Regions from separate parts of the Oceanobacillus sp. HCA-5259 genome, predicted to be linked through region 2. Evidence: predicted binding sites of a transcription regulator. Region 2 holds the regulator's gene; the other holds the start of a gene.
What was found. The regulator NrdR, encoded in region 2, represses ribonucleotide reductase genes. The targets are predictions, from matches to a motif close to AACACNATATATNGTGTT.
Positions count from the first base shown of each region.

Region 1: nrdD (anaerobic ribonucleoside-triphosphate reductase) is a predicted target of NrdR. The motif match lies at 11,227-11,244, and genes of this name have one in related genera.

Region 1 covers NZ_JBBKBV010000022.1:8,755-24,305, reverse strand. Annotated here, with positions in the region: gene fabG (3-oxoacyl-ACP reductase FabG) at 1-159, shown strand, start outside; gene WKU33_RS12450 (MaoC family dehydratase N-terminal domain-containing protein) at 192-641, shown strand; gene WKU33_RS12445 (MaoC/PaaZ C-terminal domain-containing protein) at 638-1,042, shown strand; gene WKU33_RS12440 (thiolase family protein) at 1,131-2,300, shown strand; gene WKU33_RS12435 (acyl-CoA thioesterase) at 2,355-2,777, shown strand; gene WKU33_RS12430 (enoyl-CoA hydratase/isomerase family protein) at 2,833-3,639, shown strand; gene WKU33_RS12425 (hypothetical protein) at 3,993-4,343, opposite strand; gene WKU33_RS12420 (bile acid:sodium symporter family protein) at 4,545-5,498, opposite strand; gene WKU33_RS12415 (MGMT family protein) at 5,592-5,897, opposite strand; gene WKU33_RS12410 (LysR family transcriptional regulator) at 6,499-7,377, opposite strand; gene mmgD (citrate synthase) at 7,544-8,653, shown strand; gene WKU33_RS12400 (bifunctional 2-methylcitrate dehydratase/aconitate hydratase) at 8,693-10,132, shown strand; gene prpB (methylisocitrate lyase) at 10,166-11,068, shown strand; gene nrdD (anaerobic ribonucleoside-triphosphate reductase) at 11,317-13,245, shown strand; gene WKU33_RS12385 (4Fe-4S cluster-binding domain-containing protein) at 13,266-13,925, shown strand; gene WKU33_RS12380 (arginase family protein) at 14,070-14,867, opposite strand; gene WKU33_RS12375 (amino acid ABC transporter ATP-binding protein) at 15,114-15,551, shown strand, end outside.
Region 2 covers NZ_JBBKBV010000008.1:36,500-52,050, forward strand. Annotated here, with positions in the region: gene icd (NADP-dependent isocitrate dehydrogenase) at 73-1,341, shown strand; gene WKU33_RS06865 (response regulator transcription factor) at 1,568-2,263, shown strand; gene pnpS (two-component system histidine kinase PnpS) at 2,260-3,621, shown strand; gene polA (DNA polymerase I) at 3,743-6,379, shown strand; gene mutM (DNA-formamidopyrimidine glycosylase) at 6,393-7,220, shown strand; gene coaE (dephospho-CoA kinase) at 7,234-7,842, shown strand; gene WKU33_RS06890 (glyceraldehyde-3-phosphate dehydrogenase) at 8,017-9,051, shown strand; gene nrdR (transcriptional regulator NrdR) at 9,433-9,915, shown strand; gene WKU33_RS06900 (replication initiation and membrane attachment family protein) at 9,893-11,287, shown strand; gene dnaI (primosomal protein DnaI) at 11,313-12,239, shown strand; gene ytxC (sporulation protein YtxC) at 12,671-13,522, shown strand; gene thrS (threonine--tRNA ligase) at 13,880-15,551, shown strand, end outside.

The sequences.
Region 1 (15,551 bases), on a different contig from region 2:
TCATTTGAAGAAATGGTGAAATTCAGTGTAGCTTCTATTCCTGTTGCTAGAAGTGGAAAGCCTGCTGATATTGCGAATACAGTAGCATTTTTTGCAGACGAACAGTCTTCATTTGTTAATGGTCAAGTCATTTATGTTGCTGGTGGACCAAAAGATTAAATCAATAAACATGAGAAAGGGGAGTTGTGTAAATGTTTAAAGATATAATTGGAAAAAGATCTGAAAAGGTAAAAAACACTGTTGAAAGGGGAGCGGTTAAGAAGTTTGCAGAAGCTATTGGCGATGTACATCCGATTTATGTGGATGAAGAATATGGCAAACAATCAAGATACGAGCAAAATATAGCACCCCCAACTTTTCCTCGAGTTTTCGACTATGGAGAAATAGAGGATTTTAACTTACCAAACGTCGGTCTTATTCATGGAGAGCAGATATATCATTATAAAAGGCCATTATTGGTAGGGGAAGAGGTTTATTGTTATACCGAAGTTCTTGATTACTATGAAAAAACAGGAAAGATGGGTCTTCTTAGTTTTGTAATATTACAAGGCAGTGGTGAGGATAAAGACGGAAAAATTATATATACGGAAAGGCAATCTGTAATTATAACAAAAACAGTAAGAAAGGAGTTGGTAAGATGACTAGCATCTTTGATTTACAAATTGGTGATTCATTGGAAGAGATTACACTTCATCCAGTTTCAAGAATTGATTTAATAAAATATGCAGGTGCATCTGGTGATTTTAATCCAATTCATACAATCGATGCCGAAGCTTCAAAGGCAGGATTACCTGGCATCATTGCTCATGGCATGTGGACAATGGGGAACCTAGCAAAATTATTTACACCTTATTTAGAAGAAGGATTTATTCAAGATTATAAAATTCGCTTTGCAGGGATGGTTTTTCTAGAGGATGTTATAACACTTAAAGGGAAACTACAAAAAGAACGTGAAGGATTACTTGATTTTACTGTAGCGGCTGTGAATCAAGATGGAAAAGAGGTAATTAATGGAGCAATCACATTCAAGAAATATGTCTAAACCCGTATACTACCGAATTCCTTCTATTAAATGTCTGGATATATCAATAAAATATGGATTAAAAGTAAAATCATAAGGAGAGTATCCAATGGAGAGAGATGCAGTTATCGTATCAGCTGTTCGAACAGCAATAGCAAGACAGGGTGGTGCTTTGGCAACTGTTCCGGCGCATGTCTTTGGAGCAGAAGTTATTAAAGAAGCAATTAAGCGTACAGGTATTGATCCGCAATCTATCGATGATGTGATTCTTGGAAATGTATTAAGTGGTGGAGGAAATATTGCTAGGTTAACAGCCTTGCAAACGGAATTGTCAATGGAATTACCGGGTCTTACAATTGATCGCCAGTGCGGTTCAGGAATTAATGCTATTCATTTAGCTGCACAAGCAATTCGAGCAGGAGATGGTGATATTTATGTTGCTGGTGGTACAGAGAGTATGAGTCGTGCACCATATTTGATGGACAGAGCTGAAGGGGCATATAGTTCAGCACCACCACAGTTTCGCGGCTCTCAACTTTCACCAAAGGAAATAGGCGATCCACCAATGGGCATAACGGCAGAAAATTTGGTGAGAAAATATGAAATTAGTAGAGAAGAGCAGGATGAATTTTCATTACGGAGTCAACAAAGAATGGCTAAAGCAATGGAAGAAGGACGCTTTGAGGAACAAATTGTACCAATTAGCGTTCCAGTTCGAAAAGGGGAACCCATTGTTTTTAAAACGGATGAACATCCTCGGCCGGAGACGACAATCGAAGGGTTATCTAAATTACAACCGACTTTTCTAAAAGGAGGAACAGTGACAGCAGGGAGCAGTTCAGGATTAAACGATGCTGCATCGGCTCTTGTGATTATGTCAAGAGAAAAGGCAGAAGAATTAGGTGTTCAGCCATTGGCAACGATCCGCGCTTCAGCAGTTGCTGGCGTCGATCCGAATATTATGGGGATAGGTCCCGTTCCAGCTACTAGAAAGGTTATGGAGAAGTCGGGCCTTCATTTAAATGAGATGGATATTATTGAATTAAATGAAGCTTTCGCAGCACAAGTAATTGCCTGTGATAGGGAACTTCATTTAGATCCGGAAAAATTAAATGTTAATGGCGGTGCTATTTCTCATGGGCATCCACTAGGAGCCACAGGAGCAATTCTTGCAACAAAAGCTGTCTATGAATTAAGACGTGCAAATGGGAGATACGCACTTATCACCGCCTGTATCGGTGGAGGCCAGGGTATTGCAACAATTATTGAGGCGGAATAGCTAGGTTGATAGATTTTGGGTTTTCAACATTAATTTAATTTTAGGGAGGTTACCATGACAAAATCATTTGATATAGAGGTATTTGTTCGATTTGCGGAAACAGATGCAGCTGGTCATATAAATAACACAAGTTATTTTTTATATTTTGAAGAAGCACGGACAAAGTTTTTCTATGAAATTGGAATTGGAAAGACTAATAAAAATCCATTGATGATTAATTTTATTTTAGCTTCCACTAAATGTGATTATATATCACAAGCTTTTGGAGGCAAAATATTAAAGGTTTCTACTATTGTTACAGATATTGGAACAAAGAGCTTTACGGTACATCATGAAATTACAAATAGTAAAGAAGAAGTGGTTGCTCGTGCCACAGCTACATTAGTTTGTTTTAATTATGCAGAGCAAAAAACTGAACCCATTCCAGATTCAATTAGGAATAAACTTGAAGAAGTTTTTAGTGGGGTAAGTAAGTGATTCACTCATTAAAAAGTCTGCTTTTAATAAATGAACTAAAAGGAGAATGAAAATAATGAAAAACACTCAAAGTGAAGATTTAATTATAACAATTAACGCAGGGATAATGCATCTTACACTAAATCGACCGGAAAGTTTAAATGCCTTTAGCCCAGAAATGATGGAGGCCTTAATAAATGCTTTTAAGCTTGCTAAAAACGACAAAACAATACGAGTTGTTGTCCTATCAGGTTCAGGACGATCATTTAGCTCTGGTGGAGATGTAAAGACTATGGGAAAGAAAGCGCCGTTAGAAGCCTATGATCATATTGGAACATTGAATGAATTAATTCTATTGATGAGGGACTTAGAAAAGCCAATTATTGCGGCAGTACATGGCTTTGCAGCTGGAGCTGGGTTTAATTTAGCATTGGCAAGTGATCTTATACTAGCTGCAGATAACAGTAAATTTGCTTTAAGTTTTTCAAGAGTTGGCTTAATATCTGATGGTGGTGGATTATATTTCTTGCCAAGATTATTAGGTCCCTATCTTGCTAAAGAACTATTATTCAGTGCAGAACCGATTACTGCTGAGAAAGCACATGCATTGGGTATTGTTAATCACATTTATCCACTAGATGACTTTCAAAATAAGGTGAATGAATTTGCTGGCAAGTTAGCTTTAGGTCCTACTATTGCATATGGCTTTATAAAAAAGATTACTAATCAATCTTATAATTCTACACTAGATGAAATACTTGAACTAGAACGTATTGCCCAAGCATCTCTTATTACTACGGAAGATCATGAAGAAGGTGTTCAAGCATTCAAGGAAAAACGCCAACCTAACTTTGGTAAAACAATAGAGAAAGCACAAACTTGAATCGTTAAGAAAAAAGTCTTTGCCCCCCTTTTAGAGAGGATTATGCTAGTAACGCCATAATGAGCGAAAATGTTAATCATGCATTAATTTATCTTCTCGGCTGTTTCGTGCAGATCAGTAAATAACTTTGGGAGAAATTAAAAATAGAGTAAAAAAGGATAAGAAACACAAAAACTTTAGTGAACAAATGAAACAGCCGAGAATTCATTATTCATATGGGTTCAAGGCTGTTTCTTATTTTATTAACTGAAGAACTCAGGGTATTTTATTAGATTAATGAATTTAGCCGCTTGTAAAGGGGAATTTCAAAGTAAATCATTTCGGCTTTATTTGATAAAGTTGAGATATACCTATCACCGCTCCGCCAAAATGTCTTGAATAATTTTCACATGCACGACAGCCCATGCTTTTTCTTTAAAATGTAAGATTAAACTGATGCTGAGAAGAACTAAATAAAGGAATGCGAAAATTATCCAGTAGGAACTTCCATCTTGAAAAAGAAAACTTTCCAACGGATTAGCAAAGAGAAAGAGGAGCCAGGGAATCGCTGTTGCAAAGATTGGGATGATCCCGGTACCGTTCTTTTCTTTTGCTATTTGGTAATAAATTAATTGTAATGTTTCCTTGTCGAGCGTTTGGTAAAATTCTTTTATTGCTTTCGTTTCTTGTAAATAACGACTCTTTTTTATCTCTTCAGTTGGCATTTCTTTTAAACGAAGATAGAGTTTATGAGCGTCTCCACGAATAGAAAATTTCAGAGAACATCCTCCTCATCTTTGAGTGTATGTTATTATCCATTCGCAAAAAGATGTGAAATCATACATAGGAATCGATTCATTCATGGAAAAAACCTGCATAATAGGGAGGTTAATCCTATCATACAGGTCTTGGAATGGTAAAAGATATTATGCTGCTTTCTTATCGTCTGAATCATCCTGGCTTCTTTTTGCCCACCAGTTTGCAAGGAGCGGACCTGAAATATTATGCCAGACACTAAAGATAGCACCAGGTACGGCAGCAATTGGTGTAAAGTGAGCGAGACCAAGAGAGGCTGCGAGCCCTGAGTTCTGCATTCCAACTTCAATGGAAATTGCTTTTTGATCTTTGAAATCCAGCTTAAGTGCTTTTGCAGCGATGTATCCGAGTAAATATCCAATACAATTATGGAGGACGACGACTGCAAAAATTAATAGTCCAGACGTCATGATCGATTCTTTATTGACCGCTACAACAGCTGAAGCAACCGCAACTATCCCGACGACGGAAATGAGAGGTAAGACATCCATGCTTTTGTTGACTTGCTTACTAAACAGCATTCGAATAACGACACCTAGAATAATTGGCAGTAACACAACTTGGACGATCGATAAGAACATGTCCATGAAGGAAACCGATAGCCATTGGCTTGCGAGTAAATAAGTGAGTGTTGGTGTCATGATTGGTGCAAGTAATGTGGAAACCGCAGTGATTGTTACAGATAATGCGGTATTTCCCTTTGCCATAAACGTCATGACGTTAGAGGATGTGCCTCCAGGACAACAACCTACTAAGATTACTCCCGCTGCAATTTCAGGAGGTAAGTTAAAAGCATACGCCAGTGCAAAAGCCGTGAGAGGCATGATTGTATATTGGGCAACGACACCAATTAATACACTTTTTGGAGCAAGAAACACACCTTTAAAATCATCAACGGTAAGGGTAAGTCCCATCCCGAACATAATAATACCTAATAATAGCGATACGTGAGGCGCAATCCACGCAAAACCTTGCGGGATAAAGAAACTAAGTGCTGCAAATATAATAACCCATAAAGCAAATGTACTTGTGGCAAATCTACTTATTTTACCTAATGTTTCCAAAATGAATTACCTCCCCCTAAATAAAAACTATAAATATTGCGAATACTAATTGTGTGTATAATTGAAAATAATAGCATAAATAACTCAATTAATCTAGGGTTCTTCTCTATATTTCATTAAATCAACTTTTCCAGCATTGTTGACTTCAATACCCTCTGCTTCCAAAGACAAGCGCTGTTCATTGAACTTTCCTTCGTCTTTCATCGCGATCTGTCCTTTAGCATTAATGACCCGATGCCATGGCAGGTGATGTTTTCTGCTCATCGTATGAAGAATCCGAGCAACTTGCCGAGCTGCGCGTGGATTCCCCGCGAGCTTTGCTACTTGTCCATAAGTCATAACTTTTCCCTCGGGGATATCTTTGATAATTTGAATGACCTTTTCCGTAAATGGTAGCATCAAAATCTCCTCTCTCACTCAAAATCAACTGACAATTACTTTCATTCAGCGTAAGTATTTTGTGCATTCATTCTATTGGCGTTCTAATTACCGTTCAGTTGCCCGGCGGACGGATGCGCATCCTAAGGCACGGCCTCAGCGTTGACTCACAGGACGTTAATGTCAGACGTTGCCACATAAGAGCGTTCTTAGTCTGCTCTCGGAAGAAAATCGCTTCCTGCTCAGGTCTGGACACGTGCTTTTCCCGCAGGAGTCACCGTCCGCCGGGCAACTGAACTGGTAGAGAACGTTATTATTAATGGAAACTATCGCATTGTAATAAGTTATTTATTTCTAAATGAAAAATAGTGTACCAAGTTGGGCTTTCCCTCGGAGCAGTCCAGACACCTCGAGACTCCTGCAGGAGGCCGTCTAAGAACGGTCACGTCCTGTGACCAACGCCGGCATTAGAACTTCCTGTTCGTCGAAAGGCATAGGTGAGACCCCTTAGTGCTTAGCCCGAGGAGGCTCACCAGCCGCCTGCGGAAAGCGAGAGGTGTCTGGACTGTGGACCTCCAGGAGAAGGTTGCACTTACGCTGAATGAAAGGATACAGTAAATGACTATATTGCTTTAACATCCACCCCTCTAATAAAACGAATAAAGGCATGGACAATGTTTAATTGTAATGAGTCTTCATGATAATACATCCACGTTTTCCTTATCATTGGCTCTCCTGATGGTTTATAGAGTGGTTTTACAAATAGCTCTGGATAGGGACGGACAACTAAATTTGCAAGAATGGAAAAACCAAGGCCATTTACAATCATCTCTTTGCATGTTTCCACTTGATTGACTTGGATTGTCGTATTTGGACGCTTGGAATATTGATGGTACCACCATTCATCCACCAAACTCTTCATATTTTCGTCGGTATGATAATCAATCCGGGGCATATTGGGGAGATCGTCCCATGTGAAATCCCACGGTGAGGCAACACAGATTTCTTCCTCATATAAAAGCTCCCTTTTTCCTTTCCATGGATAGTCCCCTTTAATAAAACTTAGATGCACTTCGTTGTTTAAAACGAGGCGGTGCATGGCACTGCTCCATCCGGTAACCATTTGGAATTCTACATGAGGATATTCCTGTTTAAATAATCGCAATAACTTCGGCATTTTATTAAGTGCAAAGAAATTGGATACGCCGACTCGTAGTGTACCGGTGACTTGATTTTTCATATTGTTAATTTTTTCTTCAATCATGCGTTGTTCGCGAATCATATTCTGTGCATGCTGCGCCAATTGTTCTCCTTCTGGTGTGAAGGTAACTCCTCTTCGTTTCCGGATAATGAGTTGTACATCATAATGTTCTTCCAATTTCTGAATACGCGAGGTTAGGGTAGGCTGTGAGACAAATAACTGTTCTGCGGCTTTAGTAATATTCTCGGTGGTATAGAGAGCGGCTAACATTTCCCAATCCTGATAATTCACGAAGTACATCCTCCTCTATGATATAGGAAAAATCTATGGCTAATTATCAATATTATATATTTTTCCAATCTTACAATCAATATTATAATGATGGCAGATGAGAAAAAGTCACTAGATCACTTCTTTGTCAACGCTTTCAGGCGGGTAAGAAAATAAAAAGCGAGGGATGGTATTCATGGAAACAAAGGAAAAGTTTGTTCCGGGGTTAGAAGGAGTCATTGCGGCAGAGACATCAATCTCATTTCTAGATGTAGATGAAGAGAAAATCATCATTCAAGGCCATGATCTGATTGAGCTATCTAAGAGTAAGGAGTATGCGGAAATTGTACATTTATTATTGGAGGGTACCTTACCCACAGCGACGGAAAAAGTCTCCATAGAAGGAACACTGAAACAGCATTATGATGTTCCGGAAGTTGTAATCGAAGTGCTTCGTTTATTACCAAAGCAGACACATCCAATGGATGGAATGCGTACTGGGTTATCCATTCTTGCTGGTTTCGATGAGGATATAGAAGACCGAACGCTTACGGCAAATAAAAAACGGGCCTATCAATTATTAGGGCAACTACCGACGATTACGGTTAATAGTTATCGAATTTTCCACGGGGAGGAGCCAATTTATCCGCAAGCCGATTTATCCTACAGTGCAAACTTTTTAAACATGATTACCGGAAAGAAACCAAGTGATTTAGAAGCAGCGATTTTTGATCGTTTGCTCCTTTTATATAGCGAGCATGAAATGCCGAATTCCACCTTTACTGCAAGAGTAATTGCCTCTACGAACTCGGATATCTACGGCGCATTAACCGGGGCAATTGCCTCGTTAAAAGGGAATTTGCATGGCGGAGCGAATGAAGCGGTGATGTATATGCTAAATGAAGTGCAAACCGTAGAAGAATTTGAGGAATTACTTCTAAATAAGCTGCAACAAAAGGAAAAAGTGATGGGATTTGGTCACAGGGTTTATATGAAGAAAATTGATCCGAGAGCCCTTATTACGAAAGAAGCTCTCCGGCAGCTCTGCATGCGAGATGGCGATTATTCCCTGCTAGAGATGTGTGAAGCTGGCGAGAGAATAATGGAAAGGGAAAAAGGGCTTTATCCGAATTTAGACTATTACGCAGCGCCCGTGTACTGGAAACTGGGAATCCCGATTCCGCTTTATACACCTATTTTCTTCAGTGCACGGACAGCTGGATTAGCTGCTCATGTCATTGAGCAGCACAGTAATAACCGGCTTTATAGACCTCGTGTGAACTATATCGGTGCACGTTACGCTTAGTCAATCATGGATAAAAAATGGAAATGGAGAGGACAAATGATGCTACAAACAGATGATTATCAAAAAACAGACATGTTAATAGAAGAAATCACGGATTATGTATTAAATAAGGATATTACGAGTGAAGAAGCTTTTCAAACAGCGCAATATGTATTACTCGATACGTTGGGCTGTGGTATTTTAGCGCTTGATTATCCTGAATGTACGAAATTGCTTGGACCAGTCGTGCCAGGGACAATTGTTCCGAATGGGGCGCGAGTTCCCGGAACTTCTCATGTACTTGACCCTATTCAAGCAGCGTTCAATATTGGAGCGATGATTCGCTGGCTCGACTATAATGATACATGGCTTGCTGCGGAATGGGGCCATCCATCCGATAACTTAGGCGGAATTCTCGCGGTTGCTGATTACCTTAGCCAAGTAAGAATTCAGAAGGGGAAAGAACCGCTTAAAGTTGAAGAAGTACTGGAAATGATGATCAAAGCACATGAAATCCAAGGGGTGCTTGCGCTCGAGAATAGTTTGAATCGGGTAGGACTTGATCATGTCCTTTTTGTTAAGATAGCATCAACAGCTGTTGTCACGAAAATGCTTGGTGGTGGACGGGAAGAAATAACGAATGCACTTACGAATGCTTGGATTGATAATGGAAGCTTACGAACGTATCGTCATGCCCCGAATACTGGATCACGAAAATCCTGGGCCGCTGGTGACGCAACGAGTAGAGCAGTACGCCTAGCGTTGATGGCCATGCAAGGTGAAATGGGTTATCCAACTGCACTTAGTGCTCCGGGTTGGGGATTCCAAGATGTTTTATTTAATAAGAAAGAACTATTGCTTAGTCAGCCGCTGGATAGTTATGTAATGGAAAATGTGTTGTTCAAAGTTTCCTTCCCAGCTGAATTTCATGCACAAACAGCAGCAGAAGCAGGCGTACAGTTACATCCAGAAGTCGCTAGTCGCTTAGAGGAAATAGATAAAATTACGATTACAACTCATGAATCTGCTATTCGCATTATTGATAAAAAAGGACCTTTGAATAATCCGGCAGACCGGGATCACTGTTTACAATATATAACGGCTATCGCCCTGCTTGAAGGAGATATACGGGCAGAACATTATGAGGATGATTTTGCAGCAAATCCAATCATTGATATTCTGCGTGATAAGATGATCGTCGTAGAAAATAAAGAATATACAAAGGACTATCTAGATCCTGCTAAACGTTCAATCGCGAATGCTGTTCAAGTTCATTTTAAAGACGGGTCATCGACAGAAGAAGTAGAACGCGAGTATCCATTAGGGCACCGCTTCAGACGTGAGGAAGCCATTCCGAAAATAATGGAGAAGTATACGGAAAACTTAGCAACCCATTATACAGATAAACAACGCAAGAAGATTGAAGCGATAAGCTATGATTATGAAAAGTTAGCAAACATGAATGTGAATGAATTTGTTGAGTTATTTCTTATAAATTAATACGTGTCAATGATGGAGAAGGAGGACGCAGGTATGGCGTGGATTGTGGATCAACTGTCAACACAGAAGGAATTAGCTGAAAAATTAAAAGAAGAAATGGAAGCGGAGGATATTTTACAAATACCGGGGGCACATGATGCGATGGCTGCCTTAGTTGCAAGGGACGCAGGTTTCTCCGTTTTATATTTATCTGGCGGAGCTTATACGGCGAGCAGAGGACTGCCGGATCTTGGTATCGTTACAGCAACAGAGATAGCAGAACGGGCAAGGGATCTTGTCAGAGCAACGAATTTACCAGTACTCGTTGATATTGATACAGGGTTTGGCGGTGTATTAAACGTGGCACGCACAGCGCGGGAAATGGTGGAAGCAAATGTAGCTGCCGTTCAGATTGAAGACCAGCAGCTTCCCAAGAAATGTGGACATTTAAATGGAAAACAGCTCGTTACGACAGAGGAAATGGTACAAAAGATTAAAGCAATTAAAGAAGTTGCTCCTTCCTTAGTTGTCGTCGCCAGAACGGATGCACGGGCGGTGGAAGGACTAGATGCAGCAATCCGGCGCGCAGCAAGTTATGTTGAAGCTGGTGCCGATGCAATCTTCCCTGAAGCTTTACAAACGGATGAAGAATTCCGTCTGTTTGCTGAAAAAGTGGATGCCCCGTTGCTGGCGAATATGACGGAGTTTGGGAAGACACCATTTATTACTGCAGAAGAATTTCAGAATATGGGCTTCCGTATGGTCATTTATCCGGTAACTTCTTTGAGAGTAGCAGCAAAGGCATATGAACGGATCTTTACCCTAATCAAAGAGCAAGGCTCGCAAGCAGATGGTGTATTTAATATGCAGACGAGAAAAGAACTATACGAAACGATTTCTTATGATGACTTTGAAGAATTAGATCAGACGATTGCGAAGACAGTATTAGAAGACTAGTCTATTGAAAAAGATAGGTGCCAAAGAGGAATTTGCCTCCGCACCTATCTTTTTCAAATTAGTTAAAAATGCAGGGGACCGTGAGTAACCTCACAAAACTGTCAAATAGTCGTACTCTTTTCGACGCAATCTATATATAGTGATGGAAGTCACTTAGTGGTACAATATATTGTGTTGAGGTGAAGGTGGTTCATCAAGTTATGGATTAAAATGTCTAAAGGAGAGGGATTAATATGTTCCAAAGTACAATGGATATTGTTCAGAAATTCACATCACAGCAAGAGAATAAGCAAACAGATTATTTAAGACATGAAAATAGTAATTATGTCTATTCCTTACCACTTTTAAGGCACAATCTAACGAATCATGCAGAGGAAGAATTTTTATTTACACAAATTCTACCACCAAGAATGAAAGAGCTTTATGATGACGGTGTCGTTTATGTCCATGACAAACAGCTTGCCCCGTATTGTGTATCCATCAGTTGTATGGATATCGCGACAAAAGGAATTCCAACGCTTGCTAAAAACATGATTACGTCTAAACCAGCGAAGCGGATACCTACTTTACTCAGGCATTTCAGTAATGTTGTTACATTAGTATCCCAACAGGTTTCCGGTGCGGTGATGTTGGCACAGCTTTCTACCATTACAGCTTCTTATTTATTCGATGAAGAAAGCAGGGGCACTACATATACTGATGAGGAATTAACAGAACTGTTTCAAAGTCTGATTTGGGAGCTTAATATGCCGCTTCGGTCCGGAGCTCAGAGCAGCTTTTCAAATATTACGTTAGAGTTTGGGAAGCCGTCTGAGGAAATCAAGGATGAATACGTTGTAATTGGCGGAGAAGGAAGGAATATACAATATAAAGATATTCCAGAGGTTTACTTTGACCGAATGAACCGGGCAATTATTGAGGTAATGAGGAACGGAACAGGAAGCAATGGTATCCCATTTACCTTCCCATTATTAACGGTGCAAATTGATGATTACTTCAATTATGAAAATCCCGTGTTTATCGAACTATTGGATAAAATGTATCAATGGGGTGGCGTCTATTTCGAAAACTTTAAAACAAAGCCATTTGAAGATCCGTATTATAAAGCTCTGAATCCGCTAATCCAGGCGAAAGATCCTGAAGTGAGCAGAAGTCTTTGCTGCAGACTGCAAATTAATTTAGAAACGCTCTCGAAAGCGGGAGGAGGCGTGTTCGGATCATCAACAGGTTCAACAGGCGCTGTCCAAGTACTAAATTTAAATATGAACCGAGTTCTTCTGGAATTCGGACATGATATGGAACTTGTGAAAGTGAAGATACGTGAATATATGGAAGTTATGCAAGAAGCGCATATGGCAAAAAGAAAATGGATAGAAGCGAACAAAGAATTATATCCTACTTTCTTTGCTTATAATAAAGATTTGAAAAACTATTTTAACGTGTTTGCCCTTACCGGTATGAATGAAGGATTAATTAACTTAGGATATCAAGACGGGATGAAAGATAAAGCTGGCAAAATGGTTGCTCATGATATTATGCAATATATGACCGAGATTGTGAATGAATTCATTGTACGCGATAAAGTTGCCTGTGGGATTGAATATGCACCTGCTGAAAATGCAGCGATTAAATTAGCTCGCCATGACCTGAAATGGGGAAAAGCAAACGAGCGGGAAGTGTTTGTACAAGGTGAAGGAGAGAATCCATATTTGACGAGCGGTTGTATGACGCCATTTTCGGAAGAGGATTTTCTGGAACAGTTGGAGAATAGCGCTGAATTTCAAGGATATGCAACCTCTGGAAGTGTTTTACATCATTTCTTGGAAGCGAAGGTAAAACCGGAAAGTCTGGCGAAATATTTGGATAAGATTTTTGAGAAGCCGATCAATTATATTACATTAACACCGACGATTACTTCTTGTATGGAGTGTGGCCAAAGAATCGTTGCGGAAGATGCAAAAAATATAGATCAGTGTCCGGTCTGCGATTCAGAAGATATTGCGACATTCAGCAGAGTGATCGGGTATTTGAAAATGATCTCAAGAAACAGGATCCACGTCGATGAGCAGGGCTATTATGAAGGAAAATATAATTTCTGGTCTAAAGCAAGAAGGCATGATTGGACCATTAGAAAAAGATTGAAAGAAGATGCGCTAAAGGAGGTTGTTCATCGTTAATCCACGGTGAACATATGATAATGAAACTATATAATACCTTTATTCGCACATTTACCGATTTGCCTAATCATACGACTTTATTGATTCACTCCTTATCTGGTTGTCCACTCCATTGTTTCGGGTGTCATAATTATGATGAAATCATTGCAAACACACCGAAAGAATATAAAACGCTGGATGATCTTTATGACTATTTAAAGAAAAGTGGTTTTCTGTTTGATGCAATTATGTTCAGCGGTGGGGAATTCCTCATTAACCCATTGGACAAGGTTTGCGATTTATTGAGGCAAGTAAGGAATCTTTTTGATGGGAAAATCATCGTAACGACAAGCGGTATTTATTATAATAAGTTACGGACTTTATATGACAAGCAGCTTGTTGATGGTATCCATATCGATATGAAGTTGCCGTATCACGCATTGGACACTGAAAAAGATGCACAAATTTATAAAGACATTATGGGAATCGCGCCGAGTGAAAAACTTGTGGAACAATTAATCGCTAGTGTTGACGCGGTTATTGAACATAATTCGGTGCTGGATCAAGTTCGGACGGTTCGTTATCCTTTGCTGGATGATGCATTTTTTACAGAGATAAGACATTTTGTTGAAGAGAGAAAAGCTTATTATGATAGTATTGTACCTTATTACCTGAATGAATTTATTTATCCGGAAAATTAGTAGAACAGATGTAGCTTCTTTAGCTATTTGGATAAGGAATAAGGCAGAACCCCTTCTGAGTTGGATTAGGCTCATGAGGGGTTCATTATTTACTAAATTTGCTTCATTCTATTGGGGAGAGGTTATTGTCTATTACCCATTGTATTAAGCGTGTAAAACTTCTTGGTCGTGATCCGTCTTTCTTAACCAATGCAGTATATGTTTTACTAAATATTCGTTTGCGTAACTGTTTTTCTTTATTGCTGTTACGGTCTCCCGTTCAAATTCCGTCATCGGACTTACCGGATATTCTCCGCAAATATCAATTCCGCTTATCTTTCGGTATTTCATAATTTCTTTAACGATAATTAGAAGTTGCCGTAATCGCATATTTCCGTGGTCCCAAGCAGTAATTGCTTCTTTTCTGTCTAATACATCTTTATCTATGCTGATGTAGACGAGATCAGTGGAAATTTCTTTTAAAATCGAATGAAGCGCCTTTTTAAAGTTTAAGCGAAGAAAGTGTTTTGTATAAAGCATCACTTTTCCGTACATTGAAGGCGGGATATATTTTTCCCCTTCCTCACTTATCCCGATTATTAATACTTTCATTAAATTAGGGAGGCGTTCCAACGATTCCAGAACCCAGGAACCGCAAGAAATCAAGTCTTCACTAGGACTTTTCAGTGTATCTGTATGGTGATCGAACAATACTAATGTGAAGGGTTGTTGGATTTTCGAAAGCAGGATGTAGGAGATATAATGATAATTTCCATTTCCGATGAAGGTTACTTTGTTTGTGTCGCCTATTTTTCTAGCGATGTTCCTCAACGTGTCCCGTTCACAAAATAAGTTCGTGCTAGGGACGGATTGCAAGTTAATCCGGTGAACATGCTGATCTTTAAGAAAAGATTGTTTTTCGTATGTCTGGTCGAAATCAAGTACGGTGATATTATTTAGCATCTATTATTTATCTTCTCCTTTTTAGTGAAAAAAGTCACAATTAAATATTGAATCGTATATGTACTATTATAACATTAAGATTATTTTCAGCATTAATTCCCCTTTTTCATCTTGAAAAATAATATATTAGACTTTTGCCTATTGTCAGTTGACTGATTAGGTGCTATAATCAATTCAATTTCTAAACCTGAGTAAATTGGTGTGAATACTAGTATATTAATTTGCGCACTTGAAAGGTGGATATTGATGATAAAAGTATCGAACATACGGAAGAGCTTTAAAGACCATGTTGTCTTGAAAGACATTAGTTTTGATGTCGATGAGGGAGAAGTTGTCGTAATTATTGGACCGTCTGGTTCCGGGAAATCAACACTCCTGCGTTGCATGAATTTTTTAGAAAGACCGGATTCAGGTCAAATAGAAATTGGTGGTGTTGCGATAGATGTGAATCAAACGAAACGGACAACGATAAATAAATTAAGAATGCAAACCTCTATGGTGTTTCAGCATTATAATTTATTTAAAAATAAAACAGCATTAGAAAATGTCACCCATGCTTTAGTCGTAGCGAAGAAGATGAAAAAAGAAGCTGCGAAAAAAATGGGAAGAGATTTACTGAGTCAAGTAGGAATCTTGGATAAAGCGAATCAATATCCGATTGCACTGTCTGGCGGGCAACAACAG
Region 2 (15,551 bases):
ATAGATAGTTAATAGGAATAGCTGGATATCTTTCCAGCTATTCTTGATGAATACATATAGGAGGTTGTTGTAATGACACAGGGAGAAAAGATTGTAGTAGAGAACGGTGAATTAAAAGTACCGAATCAGCCGATTGTTCCATTTATCGAAGGAGACGGAACTGGTCCAGATATATGGGCAGCAGCGAGCCGTGTAATTGATGCTTCTGTAGAGAAAGCATATAACGGAGAAAAGAAGATCGAATGGATGGAAGTATACGCTGGGGAAAAAGCATACAATAAGTTTGGCGAGTGGCTTCCTCAAGACACACTTGATAAAATCGACGAATATAAAATTGCAATTAAAGGGCCATTAACAACACCAATTGGCGGAGGATTCCGTTCCTTAAACGTTGCTTTGCGTCAAGAATTAGATTTATATACATGCTTACGCCCAGTTCGTCACTTTAGCGGTGTTCCTTCACCTGTAAAACGACCTGAAGATGTAGATATGGTTGTGTTCCGTGAGAATACAGAAGATATTTATGCAGGTATCGAGTGGGAAAAAGGCACGGACGAAGTAAAGAAAATCATTGATTTCTTACAAAACGAAATGAGTGTTAAAAATATCCGTTTCCCGGAATCTTCCGGTATTGGAATCAAACCGGTTTCTGAAGAAGGGACAAAGCGCCTCGTTCGTTCTGCAATTGAGTATGCAATAAATGAAGGACGTAAGAGTGTTACGCTCGTCCACAAAGGTAATATTATGAAGTTTACAGAAGGTGCCTTCAAGCAGTGGGGTTATGAAGTAGCTGAAGAAGAGTTCGGCGATAAAGTATTCACTTGGGATGAATATGACCGCATTGTTGAGAAAGAAGGAAAGGATGCTGCAAACAAAGCGCAAGATGAAGCATTAGCTAGTGGCAAAATCTTGATTAAAGATGCAATAGCAGATATTTTCTTGCAACAAATTCTAACTCGCCCACGTGAATTTGATGTTGTAGCGACAATGAACCTGAACGGAGACTATGTTTCTGATGCGCTTGCTGCACAAGTAGGAGGAATCGGAATTGCTCCAGGAGCAAACATCAACTATGATACTGGCCACGCAATCTTTGAAGCAACACATGGTACAGCACCTAAGTATGCAGGCTTAGACAAGGTTAACCCTTCGTCCGTAATTCTATCCGCTGTTCTTATGTTAGAACACTTAGGATGGAGAGAAGCAGCAGACTTGATCACAGCTTCCATGGATAAAACAATCGAGTCCAAGGTTGTCACATATGACTTTGCACGTCTCATGGATGGCGCGACCGAAGTTAAATGTTCCGAGTTTGCTGATGAACTAATCAAAAACCTATAAAATTACTAATCCAAACCACCATTTTATATTTTCATAGAATGGTGGTTTTTTACGGACTCCTGGATAGGTAGTTATATTTTTATCATCATCCGCCCATACTAATTAAAGGTAAATTATGTTAAGATTTCTTAATAATATGTTATTTGATATACGGTATGCCACTGGAGATGGTATGATAGAAACGTATAGACAGATAATTAGTTGGTGGAGGAGACGAGAAATCAAAATGAGTCAAAAAATTCTTATCGTTGATGATGAAAAACCTATCGTAACATTATTAAAGTATAATCTGGAAAAGTCAGGGTTCACTACCGATGAAGCCTATGACGGCCCGGAAGCAGTTCGTAAGGCTGAAACGCAAGAATTTGATTTAATTGTTCTTGATTTAATGCTCCCAGAAATGGACGGAATTGAAGTTTGTAAATATTTGCGGAATAATAAAATTGATACACCAATCCTTATGCTTACGGCAAAGGATGAAGAATTTGATAAAGTTCTCGGACTTGAGCTTGGGGCGGATGATTATTTAACAAAACCATTTAGCCCGAAAGAGGTTATCGCGAGAATCAAAGCAATTTTAAGACGCACCATGAAAATGAACCACAATCATTTCAGCTCTATTACAATTGGCAATTTGGTTATTTATCCGGAACGATATGAAGCAGAACTTCATGGAGAAATGATCTCGTTCACTAGAAAAGAATTTGAACTACTTTATTATCTTGCCAAAAATAAAGAGAAAGTGATTTCACGTGATCAGTTATTGAGTGGTGTATGGGACTATGATTTTGTAGGAGATACTCGGATTGTCGATGTACACATCAGTCATTTACGAGATAAAATTGAACCAGATACAAAAAAACCGATTTATATTAAGACGATTCGGGGGCTAGGCTATAAAATGGAGGAGCCTGCTAAATGAATGGACCTTTTTCCAAAGTATTACTCTCTTACATTGTCGGTTTATTCATCATCGTTCTTATAGCAGGACTGATTATTTCCACCTTTGCCGAGAATATTATCTTCTTGATCGCAGTGCTTTTCATTGTGTTTTTTTCTGTTTGCCTTCTGTTTATCCGGATTTATAATAATTATATTTTACCAATTGAAAAGGCATCGAACACCATTAAAGAAATCGGTAAAGGGAATTACCAGGCAAGATTCCATTATACGAGAAATCCATTGCACAATGAGTTGAGCACTAATATTAATAAACTGGCTAGAGAATTGACAGAGTTTTCTCTTCAAGAACAAATCCAATCCGAACAGCTTTCGACCTTAATCGATAATATGGCAAGTGGTCTAGTGTTGCTGGATGAGAGAGGGTATATCCATCTTGTGAACCGTAAATTTATTGATTTGTTCGGTAAAACGGAGAAGGATTATGTCGGTTCATTGTATTATAATGTGTTGGAAGATGAGACGATCCAGGAGACAATCCAAAAGGTGTTCCTTTATGAGGGAAGAGTAAAAGATACGTTCAAGCATTATGTCGGGATTGAGAATATGTATTTTGAAATATCTGGAGCTCCGATCATTAATGAACGTAATATCCCTAAAGGAGTTGTACTCGTTCTTCATGATATAACAGAATTGAAGAAGCTCGAGAGCATGCGGAAAGACTTTGTCGCGAATGTCTCCCATGAACTCCGCACACCTATTACATCGATTAAGGGATTTTCAGAAACATTATTGGACGGTAATCTTGATGATAAGGAAGCGGTTAGTCAATTTTTGGAGATTATCTATCATGAGAGTAATCGAATTCAGATTTTAATCGAAGACCTGCTATCTTTATCGAGATTGGAAAGTGATAATTTCAAGCTCGTCCTGCATAAAATTAATGCTTCGGAATTGGTGGAATCGCTTATGCCAGCACTCGCTTATAAGGCAGAGCGGAAAGATATCTCATTTACAACAGAAGTGGAAGATATTCAGTTCAAAGCAGATAAGGATCGCATTACCCAGGTGATCATTAACCTTGTGAACAACGCCCTGAACTATACACCGGCAAGAGGGGATGTTTCCCTGCGAATCTACAAAGAAGATGAGTTGGTGAAAATCGAAGTCTGTGATACAGGTATTGGTATCCCTGAGAAAGATCTACCACGTGTATTCGAACGGTTTTACCGCGTGGACAAAGCGCGGGCAAGGGATTCTGGTGGAACTGGTCTTGGGCTTGCCATTGTAAAACATATCGTGGAAGTACATGAAGGGGAGATATTAATCGACAGTGAAGCGGATCAAGGTACAACGATTACAGTCTGTTTACCAGCATAAGCAACTAACTTATGCTTTTTTTAAATCAACCAGCGCCAGTCTGGGAATTTCGTTATTTTTTCCTTTATTAGCTTAGAGTGATAAAATGAATATAATGAGAATGTAAATTGGAGGAATCCGGATGGGAAATAAATTAGTACTTATCGATGGAAACAGTATTATTTACCGAGCATTTTTTGCGCTGCCTTTATTAAATAATGATAAAGGTGTATATACAAATGCTGTGTATGGTTTTACGACGATGTTATTAAGAATTTTGGAAGAAGAAAAGCCAACACATATGCTAGTTGCTTTTGATGCAGGTAAGACAACCTTCCGTCATGACACGTATAAAGAATATAAAGGAGGGAGACAGAAGACCCCACCTGAATTGTCCGAGCAATTCCCAGTTCTTAAAGAGTTGCTTGAAGCTTTTCAAATTCCGCATTATGAACTGGAGCAGTATGAAGCAGATGATATTATTGGAACTTTTTCCAAATTAGGGGATAACGATGATTGGGAAGTAACCGTCATTTCGGGAGATAAAGACCTTCTGCAGCTTGTGTCTGATCACGTGACTGTTCATGTGACTAAAAAAGGAATAAGTGAGATTGATAAATACACTCCTGCCTTTCTTAAGGAGAAAATCGGTATCTCACCCGATCAAATAATTGATTTCAAAGCTTTGATGGGTGATAGTTCCGATAATATTCCTGGGGTGCCAGGTGTTGGTGAAAAAACAGCATTAAAATTGTTGAAACAATACCCGACATTAGAAGAAGTATATGAGAACATTGATGCAATCGGTGGAAAGAAATTAAAAGAAAACCTCACAACTCATAAAGATGAAGCGTTTATGAGTAGAGAACTCGTTACAATTGACCGGGAATCTCCTGTAAGTATTTCCATTGATGATATTCAGTTTAATGGGTTTGACAAGAACCAAGTAATGAATATCTTTAAAGAACTCGGATTCAACTCACTTCTAAACAGATTTTCCGGAGAAGGTGAAGAGGCGGAAGAATCAGTGGAAATGGCAAAGCTTGATTACGAGATTGTTTCGGAAGTGGATGAAACAATTTTTAATGGAGCCAGTGCATTAGTAGTTGAAATCATTGAAGAAAATTATCATCAGGCTCCGATTATCGGATTTGGCCTAGTCAATGAATCAGGTAATTATTTTATCCCAACAGATCTAGCCCTTGAATCAGTTGCATTCAAAACATGGGCAGAAGATCCGGCACAGAAAAAAGCGGTATTTGATGCGAAAGAAACAGTTGTTGCTCTGCTTAGAAATGATATTGAAATAAAGGGAATTACCTTTGACATGCTATTAGCATCTTATCTCTTGAACCCGGCGGAGAACAATCATGATATCCCGTCGATTGGAAGCAGGTATGGCTATACGGATGTCCTCTTTGATGAAGAAGTGTACGGGAAAGGTGCCAAGATGAAGGTGCCTGAAGAGAGGATTACTGCAGAACATATTACAAGAAAAGCTCTTTCCTTATTTAAATTACAGACTCGTATGACGGAGCAATTGAAAGAAAATGAACAATATGAATTGCTTGCTGAACTGGAGATGCCGCTTGCTTTAATTCTTGGTGAGATGGAACATCAAGGCGTATTAGTTGATACAGACCGCCTTAAAGAAATGGAAGCGGATTTGAAAGCAAGATTGGATACGTTAATTCGTGAAATCCATGAGCTTGCAGGTGAAGAGTTCAATATTAATTCACCGAAACAGCTTGGCCCAATTCTGTTCGATAAATTAGGGCTCCCTGTTATTAAGAAGACGAAAACGGGATACTCGACTGCCGCAGACGTACTTGAACAGCTTCAAATGGAACATGAGATCATTCCGAAAATCTTGTTATATCGTCAACTCGGAAAGTTACAATCGACTTATATTGAAGGTTTATTAAAAGTCGTGGACAAAGATACAAGCAAGATTCATACCCGCTTCAACCAGGCGCTTACTCAAACAGGAAGACTTAGTTCGGTGGATCCTAATTTACAAAATATCCCAATACGACTGGAGGAAGGAAGAAAGATCCGGCGTGCATTCGTACCTTCAGAGAAGGACTGGATTATCTTTGCTGCGGATTACTCACAAATTGAATTAAGAGTGCTCGCTCACTTTGCAAAAGATGAGAAGCTGGTTGATGCTTTCCAGCATGACATGGATATTCATACAAGAACCGCAATGGATGTATTCCATGTCGAGGAAGATGCGGTCACAGTTAATATGCGTAGACAAGCTAAAGCGGTAAACTTTGGAATCGTCTATGGAATTAGTGATTACGGTCTTTCACAAAACCTAGGCATAACTCGGAAAGAAGCGAAACAATTTATTGAACGTTATTTCGAAAGTTTCCCAGGTGTAAAGGATTATATGGACAGTATTGTTCAATCAGCGAAACAACAAGGGTATGTAACGACAATCATGAACCGGAGAAGATATTTACCAGAGATTACGAGCCGTAATTTCAACAGAAGAAGCTTTGCGGAGCGGACCGCAATGAATACGCCGATTCAAGGAAGTGCAGCAGATATCATCAAGCAGGCGATGATCGACCTTCATCATAAATTAAAAGAAGAGAAACTTGAAGCCCGCATGCTGCTTCAAGTCCATGACGAACTGATTTTAGAAGCACCGAAGTCGGAATTGGACCGATTAATTGAAATTGTGCCAGCAACAATGGAAGAGACGATTGAAATACTCGTACCACTCAAAGTGGATTATGAGTATGGGGAAAGCTGGTTTGACGCTAAATAAGGAGATAGAAGAAATGCCAGAGTTACCAGAGGTAGAAACGATAAAGCGAACACTTGAACATTTAACCATTGGGAAGACAATTGAAACAGTAGAAGTTCATTGGGGAAAGATTATCAAGCATCCCGATGATGTGGAACAATTTAAACATTTGCTAGTCGGCCAAACGGTTCAACGGTTGGGTCGGAGAGGGAAGTTCCTCTTATTTTATTTGGATGATTACTGCCTCGTTTCCCATTTACGTATGGAAGGAAAATATAGAGTCCTACCGGAAGAAACAGAGAAGGATAAACATACGCATGTTATTTTCACATTTACAAACGGGGAAGCACTGCATTATCATGATGTGCGCAAATTTGGTACGATGCATCTCTATCCGATTGGGGATGAGATGACACACGATCCACTCCGTAAATTAGGGCCGGAGCCATTCGATTCGTCCTTTAGTTTTCCCTATTTTAAAGAGAAGCTGAACAAGACGGAACGATTGATTAAAGCAGTATTGCTTGATCAATCAGTCGTAACAGGGTTGGGTAATATTTATGTGGACGAGACATTGTATAAAGCGGGCGTACACCCGATGAGAAGGGCGAACACATTAAAAGACAGTGAGATTGAAAAAATTAAAGATGCTGCAATCATCACCTTGACAGAAGCGGTAGAAGCGGGAGGCACAACGATCCGTTCCTACGTGAATTCTGAAGGGGAAATGGGCATGTTCCAGCAGAAGCTGTTTGTCTACGGCCAGGAAAATGAACAATGCACAGACTGCGGACAAAAAATAGTAAAAATAAAAGTGGCTGGCAGAGGAACACATTTATGTACCAAGTGCCAGCCTCTCTAAGGGGTGAGATTTTTTGAGTTTAGTCATCGGATTAACCGGAAGTATAGCGACAGGAAAAAGTACCGTTGCCAAGATGTTTCGACAACTTGGCATCCCAGTTATCGATGCTGATATATTGGCAAGAGAAGTAGTGGAGCCAGGAGAAGACGCTTATAAAGAAGTGATTGAAACCTTTGGAGAGGATATCCTGCTCGAAGATAAGACGCTTAACCGGAAACAGCTCGGTGAAATTGTGTTTACCGACGAGACGAAGCGGAAACAATTAAACGGCATCGTCCACCCTGCCATTCGGAAAAAAATGCTTGAGAAAAGGGATCACTTCATCCGTGAGGGTAATCAATGTGTTGTTCTGGATATTCCATTACTGTTTGAGAGTAAGCTTCAAGAATTTGTAGATAAGGTTCTCGTCGTGTATGCCGATCAAGAGATTCAGTTACAGCGTTTAATGGCGAGAAATGAGTTTACAGAAGAAGAAGCAATGCAACGCATCCAGTCGCAAATGCCAGTAAAGGAAAAAGCAAGTCTTGCTGACGCGGTAATTAATAATAATAGCACGAAGGAAGAAACATATGAACAGCTGCGGCAGTTGCTAGAAAAGTGGCAAATACTTGAAGTTAATTGACTTAGCAGTGCCGTAATAAAATGGATTGCATAAGATACGAATAAGGTAACCAACTTTCTTAATATTAAAACATCTGGATTATGATGAAAATAGCACACATTCCAAGTTTAATGTGTTATACTAATTTCAGTAATACATAATAAAGTATAACTTATTGGGAGGAATGGGGTAAAGATGGGTAAAATTCGTATTGCAATTAATGGGTTTGGACGTATCGGGAGAATGGTGTTCCGCCAGGCTATGGTGGATGAACAATTTGAAGTTGTAGCAGTCAATGCAAGCTACCCGCCCGAAACGTTAGCGCATTTAATTAAATATGATAGTGTTCATGGTATTTTTGAAGGGGAAGTGAAAGCGCTTGACAATGCGCTGCAAATTAACGGTAAAGAAGTTAAGCTTGTCAGTTCCAGGGAGCCGGATAAGTTGCCTTGGAATGAACTTGATATAGATGTTGTTATTGAAGCAACAGGGAAGTTTAAGACAAATGAAACAGCAGGATTACATCTTCAGGCAGGTGCGAAAAAAGTTGTCATTACGGCACCTGGTAAAGAAATCGATAAAACTATCGTTATCGGTGTAAATGATGAAGAATATAACGGAGATATCCACCATATTGTATCAAACGCATCATGTACAACTAACTGTTTAGCACCAGTCGTAAAAGTCCTTGATGACCGTTTCAAAATTGTTAACGGATTAATGACTACAGTCCATGCATTCACAAACGATCAGAAGAACTTGGATAATCCTCACAAAGACCTTCGCCGTGCTCGTGGCTGTACACAATCCATTATTCCAACTTCTACAGGAGCCGCAAAAGCACTTGGCGAAGTATTACCACATTTGAATGGTAAATTGCATGGAATGGCTTTACGTGTTCCAACTCCAGACGTATCGCTCGTTGACCTAGTTGTTGATGTAGAAGAAAGCGTTACGGTGGAAGAAGTGAATGGTGCCTTTAAAGAAGCGGCTGCAAGGGACTATAACGGTATCATTAGCTATACGGAGGATCCGCTTGTGTCAATCGACTTTACAACTACCGATTCATCAGCTATCGTTGACGGATTATCAACGATTGTAATGGAGGATAAAAAGATTAAAGTCCTTGCTTGGTATGATAATGAATGGGGCTACTCTGCACGCGTCCTTGATTTGGCGAAACTAGTTGGTGAATCACTATTGTACAAACAAACTGCTAAAATTTCATAAAGTGAAACTCATTCAGTGGGGGTATTACAGACCGTTCATGCGTGATAAATCAAACTGCTATAAAGATGCATTTTCCGTTCCGGGGGCAGCCGAACGAAGATGCATCTTTTTATTGTATAAGAAACTAAAAAGTGAAACTTCATTCAGTGGGAAATTCCTTCTCTCCTGTTTAGATGTGGGGGGAATATAGACCGTTCATGCGTGATAATAAAAATGCTGTGATAACTTAGGTATCCAGGGCTGGCCATGTCCGGATTTTAATCGAATAGAAGATTTTACGGAAACATGTTAAAATAAAGGATATATTATTTTTTACATTTAGAAGTGTAGGCTTCTATCCTAATAAATGAAACTTGTTTGAAGGTAGAGAGGTGAGCGAAGTTGCGTTGTTCAAACTGTAATTATAAAAATACAAAAGTAACCGATTCCCGTCCGATAGAAGACGGAAGAGCGATTCGGCGCCGAAGAGAATGTGAACGATGTGGTCAGCGTTTCACAACATTTGAACGGATGGAGGAAGTTCCATTAATCGTCGTTAAAAAAGACGGTATGCGTCAAGAATTTTCTCGGGATAAGCTGACCCGCGGATTAATCCGTGCCTGTGAGAAACGACCAGTTCCGGTTGAAACGATGGAAGAGATTGCTCTTGAGGTTGAAAAAGGACTGAGGAATCTTGGTTCATCAGAAGTGGACTCGGAATTAATCGGGGAAATGGTGATGGAAAGACTCTCTAAGGTTGATGAAGTGGCCTATGTTCGCTTTGCCTCTGTCTATCGTCAATTCAAAGATGTTACTGTTTTTCTAGATGAATTGAAAGAATTGATTAATGCGGAAGAACAAGATGAAGCGGAAAAGGAAGAATAAAAAGGGTGAATATCCAGTGAAAAGCATAGGACAGCTATTACCTGTTGATGGGTATTTTGTTCGAATGGATAAAGCATTACCAGTTGATTATCTGCAATCTTTAACACATTTGTACCAACCGCTTATTGGTACAGAGCCACTTATGCTTTATTTAACCCTTACGAATGAAGTATCCTTGCAGGAAGAAGGAATACCGCAAACACATCATACGTTAATGAATTACATGATGCTGCCACTAGATAGAATTTATGATGCCCGTTTAAAGCTGGAAGCTATCGGCTTATTACGTACGTTTAAACAAGAAATGGACGAGTTTACAATTTACACGTATAACTTGCAATGTCCGTTTGATTCAAAAAGTTTCTTTGAAGAAGCAATGTGTTCATCCCTGCTTTATCATCACCTTGGTGAGCAGAAATTCAACCAGCTAAAAGATCTTTTCGCAAAAGACAGTGTACCGGAAGCTGGCGAGAATATTACTGCAGATTTCCAGGAAGTATTCCAGACTACCCCTAAAGAAGGAATGGTTCAAGTGACTGTTCATGAAGATGAAGCAGTAGCCGTTGAGGAAGACGGGACAGTAGACTTCCAGTGGCTGGAACAGATGCTGAAGCAACGGATGATCCCTGTTTATCGTGTTCTGACGAAAGAAAACCGTAAGTTGATTGCTCATATGCTCATTCTCTATGAATTGGAAAGCTTTGAGATCGATAAAGCCGTTAATTGGTCATTAAATGAGGAGAATTATCTCGACAGGGAAGAATTTAAACAGGCTTGCCATGACATTTATCGAGCAAAAAGCAATAGTCAGCCAATCCGTCTTGTGGAAAAGAAAGAACTTAATAAGCAAGTAATCAAAGCGGAAGAACCGGAAAAGCCACTTACAAGAGAAGATTTATTAATTCGTGAGTTAGAAACAATTACGCCGAAACAATTACTGGAAGATTTATCAAGTGGAAGTTCCGCTTCGGCTCAAGATCTGAAGCTGATCAGCGATGTGATGACGAATCAAGGGCTTCCGCCAGCTGTTATGAATGTTCTCATCCATTATGTGCTATTGCAGACAAACATGAAATTGTCCAGAGCTTATCTCGAGAAGATTGCAAGTCACTGGTCTCGGGCGAAATTACAGACAGCAAGGGAAGCTATGGAATTTGCGAAGAAGGAAAAGGCCAGTTATGAAGAAGCGAAGGCAAAGCGGGCGCGGAATCATCAAGGTAATTACGGGCGTGCGTCAAATAATGATATTGTTCCAGATTGGTATAAGTCAGGGAAACATAAAGAGAAAAAAGAAGAGAAAGAATCCCCTGCAATGAACAAGGAGCAATGGAAGGTCGCAAAGTTGCTGCAACAATATTCAGAAGGAAATTAAACCAGTCTTTAAAAGGGTGATTTTAGTGAAACCAATACAATCGAACTTAAAAGCGTGGATGAACAAAAGCGAAAGTTTTAAAGAAAATTATCAAAAAATGAAACAAGAGTTGCTTCAAGATCCAGAAATCAAAGAATTCCTCGCTATTCACCCGGAATTGGGGCAAGAAGAGATTGATAAAAACCTGATTAAACTATATGAGTTCAAATCCCAATCAAAGCAATGCGATCACTGTGCTTCTTTTGGTGAATGTAAAAACATGATTCAAGGATACTCGCCTATTCTGCAAGTGACAGGGGATGAAATTCATATCCGTTATGAGAAATGCCATAGCAGATTACTCGCTGAAAAGGAACAGGAGCAGAATAAATTAATTCAAAGTTTATACATGCCAAAAGAGATTTTGCAAGCGAGATTTTCCGATATTGATAATGATTCATCCAGGACGCAAGTGCTCCTAAAGATATTCGACTTCCTGGAACAAGCAAAATATGAGATTCCGAAGAAGGGAATATACTTACATGGAATCTTCGGTGTAGGGAAAACCTTCCTGCTAGGAGCTCTCGCGAATGAATTAAAAAAATACAATATATCATCAACGATTATTTATATGCCGGAATTCGTAAGAGAAATGAAAGCATCATTGAAAGATGATTCCGTCAACGAGAAGATGGATCTATTTAAAACGACGGATATTCTCATGCTAGATGATATAGGTGCTGAAATGCATTCCGCATGGTTTCGGGATGAAATTTTAAGTTCCATTCTGCAATACCGTATGATGGAAGGACTTCCTGTCTTTTTCACATCCAATTACAATTTGGAACAACTGCAAACACATCTTGCAACAACGCGAACAGGTGTTGAAACACTAAAGGCCGCAAGAATCATTGAACGAATCCAACAAGTAAGTGACATCATGCATGTTCAGGGCTATAACCGCAGAAAATAATGTACTTCCTTCTAGTAGAAACCGGACTTAATACTAGAAGGGAGTTTTTTGCATTTAATTATCTTACTTATACACCCCCTAAAATCAAACCCGCCGAACCATTTGCTTTCATACAGCGTAAGTATCTGTAACTCTCTTCTGGAGGTCCGCAGTCCAGACACCTCTCGCTTTCCGCAGGAGGCTCCAGCTGTGCCCGCGGAAAGCATCCGTCCACCGGGCAACTGAACGGCGATTAGAGCGTCTTAATTAGTGAAAGAGCAGACACTTACGCTGTATGAAAGGGGTTGGAGCTTTTTAAATTATATTAAGATATGTAGAATTGATTGGGCTTGTAAAAGTCGAGTAATTAGTTTCAATAGTTTTATCATTTTTTTCACGACCAGTCCATATAATATAGCAGTTTGGTTGTAAATGAGGGTGATGTGAAAAAAATGGATATTTTCTTTGAGTCGGACAAGGAGGTCATATGTTTTTGCGAACGATTATTTCAGCAAAACAAACAGATCGCCGTATATTGGCAAGTCAATGCAAAGCGGGGAAATCAGCTTACGATCAACGAGGAACCATTAAATGAAATCATCTTCCAGTCGATCGCAGTATCTTTAGTTGATGTCTATGTCACGCATCGGTTAAGAAGTATTATCAATGAAATCATTCAAGATACTTATTATTTTTCTGATGGACATGAAATCGAACAAATTTATGAGCTTGCGGAATGGATTGTAACTGGAGAAGATAAGGATTGTAAAATGCTCCGTAAAAATAAGCATCCCATCCAATTATTACGTGCAATTTTCCTTATGCATATCCGCAATGCGCAAGATGTACATTTCGATTGGATTGTTCAGACGGGGATGAAGGCATTCAAGCAAGATCTCATCCATTATGTTGGACTGGCCATTGATGAATTCAAGCGCGAAGAAGAGCATCAATCATTTATTAATACGTTAAGGGAATACATCATTAAGAAAGAACCTGCTGTTCCACTTATCCACGTTGTTGGAGGAAATACATTTAGTTATTATCACTTTACCGGTAAACCGTATTCTAAAGTTGAGCTGCGTTCTATTATGAAAAAAGTTCCCCTTTATTTGTTCGGATTACCTGAGGATGAATGGAATCTTACACCACTGATTGCGCTTGCCCCGCGGAAAATAAAATTGTATGTGGACGACTCATCCAGCCCGCGGACACAAACGGTACTGAATATTTTTCAAGAAAGGGTTGATATTCAATCATTTAAGGATTTTCCATATACCTATTTCACCTTTGGAAATAAATAGCGTATAGAAAAAAATATTCCGAGGCTTGATTTTCCAATAAACGGGCGTTATAATACAATTAATCATATAAATTCAGCAATGAAGAGGACATGATTATTTGTATCCCTGTATAGATAAGAGAAGAAAGCCTTGGCTGAAAGCTTTCCGTATGCAGTCAAATAATTACCACCTCCGAGCACTGCCGTGGAACAACAGTAAATGGTAGCGTCTAATCTGCGTTAAAGATCTGAAGCGATTTTTTATGAATCGGAAACTGGGTGGAACCACGTTATAGAGATATACCGTCCCTTTGCATGAATGCAGAGAGACGGTTTTTTTATTGTATTTTAATAAATTGGATATAGGAGATGACTTGTGATGGCAGAAGAAATTACTTTAGTCTTCCCAGATGGGAATAAGAAGGACTTCCCTAAAGGTACGACAGGGGAAGAAGTTGCGGCATCGATTTCACCAGGATTAAGAAAGCAGGCATTAGCGATTAAGCTTGATGGTGAACCATGGGATTTACGGCGTCCGATTGAAAATGGGGGAGAGATTCAAATCATAACATACCGGGATGATGAGGGTATTGATATCTTGCGTCATTCAACAGCACACTTACTTGCTCAAGCAATCAAGCGTCTCTACGGTGACGTGAAATTCGGAGTTGGTCCAGTCATTGAAGAAGGATTTTATTATGACATCGATATGGAACATGCCCTAACTCCAGAGGATTTGCCGAAAATCGAAAAAGAAATGCAACGTATTGTGGATGAGAACTTGGAAGTTAAGCGCATCGAGGTTTCAAGGGAAGAAGCGAAAAAACGTTTTGCGGAGATAGGCGATAATCTAAAACTTGAATTGATCGATGATATCCCTAAAGGGGAGCAGGTGACGATATATGAGCAAGGTGAATTTTTCGATCTATGCCGTGGTGTTCATGTACCGAGCACGAGTAAAATTAAAGTATTTAAACTGCTTAGTATTTCCGGTGCATACTGGAGAGGTGACAGTCAGAATCAACAGCTTCAACGAATTTATGGAACTGCTTTTGAAAAGAAATCTCAGCTTAAAGAGTATCTGAAAATCTTAGAAGAGAGAAAAGAAAGAGATCACCGTAAACTCGGCAAAGAACTCGATTTATTCACTGTTTCTCAAAAAGTCGGTCAAGGACTGCCCTTATGGTTGCCAAAAGGTGCGACAATCCGGAGAATTATCGAGCGTTATATCGTTGACCTTGAGGAAAAATTAGGCTATGACCACGTATATACACCGGTTCTTGGCAGTAAGGAACTTTATGAAACAAGTGGCCATTGGGATCACTATCAAGAAGACATGTTTCCATCCATGGATATGGATAACGAAACATTAGTGCTCCGGCCGATGAACTGTCCGCATCATATGATGGTTTTTAAAAATCAATTATGGAGTTACCGTCAATTGCCAGTGCGGATTGCTGAACTTGGCTTAATGCACCGTTATGAGATGAGCGGGGCGTTAGCGGGTTTACAACGTGTTCGGGGTATGACGCTAAATGATGCTCATATATTTGCTCGTCCTGATCAACTGAAAGAAGAGTTCAAACGGGTTGTTGAATTAATCCAACATGTTTATAAAGATTTTGGCATTGAAGATTATAGCTTCAGATTGTCTTACCGTGATCCGGAAGATAAGGAAAAATATATTGATGATGACACAATGTGGGAAATGACACAACGTCAATTAAAAGAAACGATGGAAGAGCTGGAGCTTGATTATGTGGAAGCAGAAGGGGAAGCGGCTTTCTATGGACCGAAGCTTGATATTCAAGTAAAAACGGCACTCGGTAAAGAAGAGACACTTTCGACCGTACAGCTTGACGTATTGCTGCCAGAGCGCTTTGATTTAACTTATATCGGGGAAGACGGAAAAGAACACCGACCGGTTGTTATTCACCGCGGTGTCGTTTCTACAATGGAACGCTTTGTTGCATTCTTAATTGAAGAATACAAAGGTGCATTCCCAACATGGCTAGCTCCTGTACAAGTGAAAGTAATCCCGGTATCTCCAC